Regions from separate parts of the Arthrobacter sp. TMT4-20 genome, predicted to be linked through region 2. Evidence: predicted binding sites of a transcription regulator. Region 2 holds the regulator's gene; the other holds the start of a gene.
What was found. The regulator LexA, encoded in region 2, represses DNA repair genes until DNA is damaged. The targets are predictions, from matches to a motif close to TCGAACANNTGTTCGA.
Positions count from the first base shown of each region.

Region 1 (4,583 bases), on a different contig from region 2:
ACCAACGCCGTCCTGCAGTGGGTGCCGGGTCAGGCCGAGCTGGTGCAGAAGTGGGCACGGGTGCTTCGTCCAGGTGCCTGGCTGGCCCTGCAGGTTCCTGGCAACTTCGGATCCCCGGCACACACGCTGCTGCGCGAACTGGCCGGATCGAACGCCTGGCGGGACAAGCTCGGGGGAGTGCTGAGGCATACCGATGTCGTGTCGGAGCCGGAGGAGTACCTGCGGATGCTCAGCGAGGCGGGCATGACCGCCGACGTCTGGGAGACCACCTACCAGCACGTCCTCACGGGACCCGATCCGGTGCTGCAATGGCTGAAGGGCACCGGATTGCGCCCCGTACTGAATGCGCTGTCCGACGACGACGGCGCGGCCTTCGTCGAACAGTATGCTGCCCTGCTGCGCGGAGCCTACCCCGAGGAACCTTGGGGGACAGTCTTCGGCTTCCGCCGGATCTTCGCCGTCGGCGTCAAGACCGGGCGAAGTAGGAGCAAGGACCCCGCGGGATAGTTCCCGCCAGCCCTGAGCCGGGGGCCAGTTAACGCACCTGCACACAGGTGGACGGGAAGGTGGGTTCCGACGGCGGTGAGCCCGCCGGACGGCCGGTTTTACCAGCCGCGGGCGCGCCATTCCTCAAGCTGCGGGCGTTCAGCCCCGACGGTGGTGCCCTTCCCATGGCCGGGATGCACGACGGTGTCGTCAGGCAGATAGTCGAAGATCCGCTCGGACACGTCGTTAAGCAACGACTCAAACCGGGCGGCGTCGCCCTGGGTGTTCCCGATGCCGCCGGGGAACAGCGAATCCCCCGTGAACAGGTGTGCCGGGCCGTGCGGGTCGCGGTACAACAGGGCAACGCTCCCCGGTGTGTGTCCGCGCAACTTGATGGTTTCGAGGTCGAAGCCCTCGAAAGTGGCAATATCCCCATGCTCCAGCCGAACATCCGCAGGCACCGCTATGTCGGTGACGTCTTCCGTGCCGGCCGCAGTGCGCGCTCCCGTCTGCCCGACGACGTCAGCCAGCGCCCGAACATGGTCCCAGTGCGAATGGGTGGTGACGATCAGCGCCAGTTTCGGCTCAGCCGTGGTGTCTGCGGCGCCCTCGGCAAGGAGCGCCATGATGGCGGGAGCGTCATCGGCGGCGTCAATCAGCACCTGTGCGCCCGTGGCCTTCGAGGTGAGCAGGTAGACGTTGTTGTCCATCTCGCTGACCGAGATCGAGCGGATGGTCAGATTCTGAAGAGTAAGCATGAACCCAGTCTAGGCACGCCGGTAAATGGGCAAGACTTTCGGGGCACAGGGGTGCATGGAACAATATGGGCATCAGCGGTCCGCCCGGGAAATGGCCGGACAACAGTGACGAGTGACAGAGACCGGAAAGGCCATAGTGAATCCAGGCGCAACAGGCAGCTCCGATGTCACCAGTTGGCTCCGCATTGACCAGGCAAGCTCTGTGCCACCCTACGAACAACTCCGCGTGCAGATCCTCGACGCCGCGAACAACGGATCCCTTCCCGTCGGGACCCGCCTGCCACCCGTGCGCACCCTCGCCGGCCACCTCGGAGTAGCAGTCAACACCGTTGCCAGGGCGTATCGGGAACTGGAGCAGGCCAACATTGTGGTCACCCGGTCGCGGGCAGGAACCGTTGTCGCGGCGGCAGGAGATGAAGCACGGCAACGGGCGGCCGCAGCCGCCGACAAATACGCGGATGTGATCAAGGCCAACGGCCTCACCGAGGACGAGGCCGTTGCCTATTTGCGGGCCGCTCTGCGCCGTCGGTGAACATCGGGGGCCAACGCGCCGACGACACGCTGAAAACCAGCCGATCGAATATGTATTCGAACACGGTTTCAATTAGAGTGAAAGGGTGTCTATTGCAACTTCGCTCGAATCTGAGTTTTCCGATCCCAAAATGTCGCAGGATCTTTCGCGTCTGATCGTCAAGGGAGCACGCGAGCACAACCTGCGCAACGTTGACCTCGACCTGCCGCGTGACGCGATGATCGTCTTCACCGGTCTCTCAGGGTCGGGGAAGTCATCCCTCGCGTTCGACACGATCTTCGCGGAAGGTCAGCGTCGCTACGTCGAGTCCCTGTCGGCCTACGCCAGGCAGTTCCTGGGTCAGGTGGACAAGCCTGACGTGGACTTTATTGAGGGTCTGTCGCCAGCGGTGTCCATCGACCAGAAGTCGACCAACAAGAACCCCCGGTCAACAGTTGGCACCATCACCGAGATTTACGACTACATGCGCCTCCTCTGGGCCCGCGTGGGACGCCCCCACTGCCCCACCTGTGGCGAACCGGTCGCCAAGCAGACCCCGCAGCAGATCGTCGACCAGTTGCTTGAACTCGAAGAGGGCACCCGATTCCAGATCCTCGCCCCCGTGGTGCGAGGCCGCAAGGGAGAGTTCGTCGACCTGTTCCAGGAGTTGACGGCCAAAGGCTACGCCCGCGCCCGTGTCGACGGCGACGTCGTCCAGCTGTCCGATCCACCCAAGCTCGGCAAACAGTACAAACACACCATCGAAGTGATTGTCGACCGGCTGGTGGTCAAGGACGGCATCAGTCAACGGCTCACCGACTCGGTGGAGACGGCGCTCAAGCTGGCCGACGGCCGGGTCCTCGCCGATTTCGTTGATCTGCCCGAAATAGACAGCAAACGCGTCAGGGCGTTCTCCGAGCACCTGGCCTGCCCCAATGAGCACCCCCTGGCCATCGATGAGATCGAGCCACGCTCGTTCTCCTTCAACAACCCCTTCGGCGCGTGCCCCGTCTGCACCGGGATCGGCACCAAGCTTGAGGTTGACGAAGAGCTGGTCGTCCCCAACCCGGACCTGAGTCTGGCGGAAGGCGCCATCGCCCCCTGGTCGCTGGGCACCGCAACCCTCGAGTACTGGACCCGGCTGCTTGAAGGTCTCTCGAAAGAGCTGAACTTCAAGATGGACGTACCCTGGCACAAGTTGCCGGACCGCGCCCGGGAAGCAGCCCTGTACGGCAAGGATCACAAGGTGGTGGTGCAGTACAAGAACAGGTTCGGCCGGGAGCGCAAGTACAGCACCGGCTTCGAAGGCGCTGTGCAGTACATCCACCGCAAGCATCTCGAAACCGAGTCCGACCACGCACGCGACCGCTACGAGGAGTACATGCGGCAGATCCCGTGCCCCGCGTGTGGCGGAGCACGGCTGAACCCGGCCTCACTCTCGGTCCTAATCAATGGCAAATCCATTGCGTCGGTCGCAGCCATGCCAATGCGCGACTGCAGCGACTTCCTCAACAACCTGGTGCTCACCGGCCGTGAAGCCCAGATTGCCAGCCAGGTCCTCAAGGAAATCCAGGCCCGGCTGCAGTTCCTGCTCGACGTCGGACTCGAGTACCTGAACCTCGAACGCGCCTCCGGGACCCTGTCCGGCGGAGAGGCACAGCGCATCCGGCTGGCAACCCAGATCGGTTCAGGACTTGTGGGCGTACTCTACGTTCTCGATGAACCGTCAATCGGGCTGCATCAGCGCGACAACCGGCGGCTGATCGAGACGCTCGCCCGCCTCCGTAACCTCGGCAATACCCTGATCGTCGTCGAGCATGACGAGGACACCATCCAGGAAGCCGACTGGATTGTTGACATCGGCCCCGGTGCCGGCGAGCACGGCGGCGAGGTGGTCCACTCCGGTCTGCTTGAAGACCTCCTCACCAATGAGCGTTCCATCACCGGTGACTACCTCTCCGGTCGGCGGAAGATCGAGATCCCGAAGAAGCGCCGCAAGATCGACAAGTCCCGGCAGCTCAAGGTGGTTGGTGCACGCGAACATAACCTGACGTCCTTCGACATTGCCTTCCCGCTGGGCGTCCTCACCGCGGTCACGGGTGTCAGCGGGTCAGGGAAGTCCACCCTGGTCAACGAGATCCTCTACAAGGTGCTGGCCAACAAGCTCAACGGCGCCAAGCAGGTTGCCGGCCGGCACAAGCGGATCGATGGCCTCGAGCACCTCGACAAAGTGGTCCACGTCGACCAGAGCCCGATCGGCCGGACACCCCGCTCCAACCCTGCCACCTACACCGGTGTCTTCGACAACATCCGGAAGCTGTTTGCCGAGACCACCGAGGCGAAGGTCCGGGGCTACCTCCCCGGCCGGTTCTCATTCAACGTGAAGGGCGGCCGCTGCGAAGCCTGCTCCGGCGACGGCACCCTGAAGATTGAAATGAACTTCCTCCCGGACGTATACGTGCCGTGCGAGGTATGTCACGGTCAGCGCTACAACCGGGAAACGCTCGAAGTCCACTACAAGGGCAAGACCATCGCCGATGTGCTGAACATGCCGATCGAAGAGGGCGCCGAATTCTTCGCTGCGTTCAGCCCGATCGCGCGTCACCTCAACACGCTCGTCGAAGTGGGTCTTGGCTATGTGCGGCTCGGACAGCCGGCCACCACCTTGTCCGGCGGTGAAGCACAGCGCGTGAAGCTGGCCAGCGAACTGCAGAAGCGGTCCAATGGTCGCAGTATCTACGTTTTGGACGAGCCGACCACAGGTCTGCACTTTGAAGACATCCGGAAGCTGCTGCTCGTCCTGCAGGGGCTGGTGGACAAGGGCAACA
Region 1 is NZ_JBTNDW010000010.1:83,785-88,367, forward strand. It holds gene ACX80Z_RS11125 (trans-aconitate 2-methyltransferase) at 1-507, shown strand, start outside; gene ACX80Z_RS11130 (MBL fold metallo-hydrolase) at 606-1,244, opposite strand; gene ACX80Z_RS11135 (GntR family transcriptional regulator) at 1,381-1,776, shown strand; gene uvrA (excinuclease ABC subunit UvrA) at 1,907-4,583, shown strand, end outside.
Region 1: uvrA (excinuclease ABC subunit UvrA) is a predicted target of LexA. The motif match lies at 1,821-1,836, and genes of this name have one in related genera.

Region 2 (4,583 bases):
TCATCCCCTTGATCTCCCACGCCCTGACCCACGACAAACCGGCCATCGTATCCACTGCAACGTTGGCGTTGCAGGCCCAGATTGTCGGTCGCGACGTGCCCCGGCTGCTGAAGGCCCTCAAAGGCAAGCTACCCCGCCCCGTCGACGTGGTGCTGCTCAAAGGGCGCGGCAATTACGTCTGCAAGCACAAGACGGGCGGAGGCTTCCCCGAAGAGGGGGCACCCGACGCGCTCTTCAGCCTCGGCGAGGACACCGCCGCACCGCATCCCTCCGCCGGCCCGGCCACCCCGCTGGGCCGCGAGGTTGTCAGGCTCCGGGAGTGGGCCGAAACCACCGACACGGGTGACCGGGACGAGCTGACTCCAGGGGTGAGCGAGCAGGCGTGGCGGCAGGTGTCCGTGACCAGCATGGAGTGCCTTGGCGCCCAAAAGTGCCCGGTCGCGGCGGAATGCTTCAGCGAACGGGCCAGGGCCAAGGCGGGCGACGCGGATATCGTCATCACCAACCATGCAATGCTCGCGATCAGTGCCTTCGAGGGGCTGGCGGTGCTCCCCGAGTACGACGTCGTCGTCATCGACGAAGCCCACGAACTGCATGACCGGGTCACCGGCGCGGTGTCCGGACAATTATCGGCGGGGATGATTTCCGCTGCGGCGTCGGCGGCCCGCCGTCATCTGTCAATCGCCACCGAGGGCCTCGACTCCGCAAACCGCTTTTTCGAGTCAACAGTCGCCGGGATCCCCACGGGGTTAATGGCTGCCGGACTCACCGAGGAGCAGGAAACGGCGATCACGCAGGTCCGCGAAGCCTGCCGGGCCGTCCTGTCGGACGCCAAAGGAGACGGACCGACCCCGGCAGACGGTGGCCGGCAGATGGCGAAGTCCCACGTCCTCGCCGTCTTCGAACTCTGCGAGCGGCTTCTGACGGCGACACCGGCCGGTGAGGTGCTCTGGGCCTCACGGCCAAGCACCTTCTCACCGGGCACCGGGTATTCACAGCCCGACGACGACGCACCCGCGACCATCAACATCGCGCCACTGTCCGTGGCCGGGAAGCTGCGGGAAGGCCTGTTCGCCGATCACACAGTGGTCCTGACCTCGGCAACGCTCGCCATCGGGGCCGAGTTCGGTCCAGTCGCCGGTTCGCTCGGTCTCGCGGGCGCCTCGGCGCCGTCATGGACCGGCGTCGACGTCGGCAGCCCCTTCGACTACCCGAAGCAGGGCGTCCTGTATGTCGCGAAGGACCTTCCAAAGCCGGAGCGGGGCACCTCGCCTGAGCAGCTCGACGAACTGGAGGTCTTGCTGAAAGCATCGCGGGGTGGGGCGCTGGGACTTTTTTCCTCCCGCCGCGCGGCCGAAGACGCAGCCGAATCACTGCGCCCACGGGTCGACTTCGAGATCCTGTGCCAGGGCGAATCGTCAATGTCGGCGCTGGTCAAACAATTCTCGGATGAGCCGGACACGTGCCTCTTCGGCACCATGTCACTCTGGCAGGGCGTCGATGTGCCAGGCCGGTCGTGCCGGCTGGTGACCATCGACCGCATTCCCTTCCCGCGCCCTGACGACCCACTCATGACAGCGCGGACGAGAGCCGTAGCGAAGGCCGGTGGAAACGGTTTCATGAGCGTTTCGGCAACCCACGCGGCCGTCCGCCTCGCTCAGGGCGCCGGACGCCTCATCCGCGCAGCCGAAGACAAGGGGGTGGTGGCGATCCTCGATTCCAGGCTCGCCAACGCACGCTACGGATCATTCCTGCGTGCCGCGCTGCCGCCTTTCTGGTCCACCACCGATCGCACGACGGCGGTCGGCGTCCTGGAGCGGCTGGCAGGAAAACCCACGCCCGGGGGTTAGAGGGCGCGCATCACCGAGACGACCTTGCCCATAATCGTGGCGAGGTCTCCCAGGATCGGCTCGTACTGGGTGTTCTGGGGGAGCAGCCAGGTGTGACCGTCGCGCTGGCGGAAAGTCTTCACCGTCGCCTCGTCGTCGAGGAGCGCGGCCACGATGTCACCGTTCTGTGCTTCCTGCTGGCGCCGGACCACTACCCAGTCACCGTCGCAAATGGCGGCGTCGATCATCGAATCGCCATAGACCCGCAACATGAAGAGATCGCCGTGTCCCACCAACTGGCGGGGTAGCGGCATGACATCTTCCACTACCTGGTCGGCCAGCACCGGGCCGCCGGCAGCGATCCGCCCCACCATCGGAACCATGGCTGCGTCGATCGCGCCGCCGACGTCCGGTGTCGTGCCCTGGCCCGATCCTTCTTCGCCGCTGTGCTGATCATGGTCGAGGGTCAGCGGAAGCAGGATCTCCATGGCGCGGGGGCGCTTCGGATCGCGCCTGAGATAGCCCATCCGCTCCAGCTGCGACAACTGATGGGTGACGCTCGAGAGACTGGCCAGCCCCACCGTGTCTCCGATCTCGCGCATGGAGGGCGGATACCCGTTGGTGCCGATGGCCCGCTGAATGGTCTCAAGGATCTTCTTCTGGCGGGGCGTCATGCCCTTGGGCACCTGGCGCCCACGCGGGCGGCCACGGGCTGGCAGGACGGCCGGGGCGGGGTCAGCCGGGGCAAGGTCGGAGGCCGGTTCATCCAGTGGTGCGTCGGACTCTTTCACGGTCGCTGTCCCTTCGATAAGAATCCATGTACCCCGGCAGATCCCTGGATTCCAGGGGCCGAGCTTATTTTGTCAGTGGCGGATGATGTGCTGGTTTCTGCTGGATCCCGAACCTTCATCCTTGCCCTAACGGTAAGGGAGTCAGGACACGTTTTCAAACATTTGTTCGATCGTGTCTCGACAAAGTTCGTCAATCAGTGCTAAAAATAAACAAGCAGTAATTCGAAGATAAGTTCGAACAAAACAGGAATCGCCGGTTTTAGCTCGAACACCGTCTTCAACCTTCAGGGTTGGTCCCGGGCTCATACCCCAGGACCGAATGGACTGATTCGAGAGTACAGAGAGGTGTATCCATGTCTGTCATCACCACACACCAGAATTTCCCTACCACCGAAAGCGACGCGACCACGAGCGGCGCCACCAAGCTGCGGCTGACCCGCAGGGGCCGGCTCCTGTTGGTCGGATTGCCGATCGTGCTACTCGCGTCGGCCGTTCTGATGTTGTCAGGATTTTTCAACTCGCCTGCCAAGGCATCAGCTGAAGGCGGAGAGGTGACCGAGACCGTGAGTGTCAGCGTCGCAGCCGGCGAAACCATCTGGCAGCTGGCAACCGAGTTCGCTCCGGACCGCGATCCGCGCATCGTCGTCTCCGAGATCGTTGAACTGAACAGCCTGGGCACCTCAGTGCTGCAGGCAGGGCAGCAACTGGATGTCCCCACCAACCGGTAACGCCTCGACAGCCAGTACTGCACCCCCAGAACCCTCCAACCCGGTCGGCCAGTATCGGCCACCGGGTGCGGAGCTTCTGCGAACGCGGTGAAGATCCTGATGAAGGGTGAAGGCCCGCCGATTCTGCACCTGCAGCACTCCACGCTTAACCTTGACAGGTGAGCGAACAGTTTGAGCGGTTGAGCCGGTTGCCCCTGCGCGAGGATCTGCGGGGCAAGCACCCCTACGGTGCGCCCCAGTTGGATGTCCCCATCCTCCTGAACGTCAATGAGAATACCCATGGAGTGCCGGACGATGTCCGGCAGGCAATCGTTGATGCGGTGAGCCGGGAGGTCGGGGGGCTGAACCGTTACCCCGACCGTGAGTTCACCGAACTCCGGACCAATCTTGCACGCTACCTCGGCCACGGACTGACGCCCGAAAACCTGTGGGCCGCCAACGGATCCAACGAGGTACTGCAGCACCTGCTGCAGGCCTTCGGCGGCCCGGGTCGATCAGCCATCGGCTTCCCCCCGACCTACTCCATGTATCCGTTGCTGGCCAGCAGCACCGGCACCCGCTATATCGCAGGGCAGGGTAACGGCAGGTTCGAGCTCAGCGCCGCCGACGCGGCCCGCGAAGTGCGCGAATCCGGCGCGAACCTCGTCTTTCTGTGCTCGCCGAACAACCCGACCGGCTCAGCGCTGGGCCTGGATGTGGTGGAAGCGGTTTATGAGGCGGGCAGCGACGCGCAGGCAATCGTGATCGTCGATGAGGCCTATGCCGAGTTCGCCCACGCAGGCACCGTCAGCGCCCTCAGCCTGCTGGCGGGCCGGGAACGTCTTGTGGTGTCCCGCACCATGAGCAAGGCTTTCGCGATGGCCGGGACGAGGCTCGGTTACCTGGCGGCGGCCCCCGAGGTTGCTGACGCGCTGCGCCTGGTCCGGTTGCCGTACCACCTTTCGGCCATCACCCAGGCGGCAGCGAACGCGGCCCTGACCCACTCTGACCGATTGCTTGCCAACGTGGAAAACATCAAGGTGCAACGCGATCGGATAGTGACCAGTCTCCAGCACCTCGGGTTGACCCCGGTGCCCTCGGACGCCAACTTCGTTCTCTTCGGCGGACTGGACGACCCGCACCGCATCTGGCAGGGCCTGCTCGACGGGGGAGTGCTGATTCGCGACGTCGGTATTCCCGGTCACCTCCGGGTCACCGCAGGCACCGAGACGGAAACCACAGTGTTCCTCGACACC
Region 2 is NZ_JBTNDW010000009.1:40,626-45,208, reverse strand. It holds gene ACX80Z_RS10175 (ATP-dependent DNA helicase) at 1-1,850, shown strand, start outside; gene lexA (transcriptional repressor LexA) at 1,847-2,503, opposite strand; gene ACX80Z_RS10165 (LysM peptidoglycan-binding domain-containing protein) at 2,974-3,348, shown strand; gene ACX80Z_RS10160 (histidinol-phosphate transaminase) at 3,507-4,583, shown strand, end outside.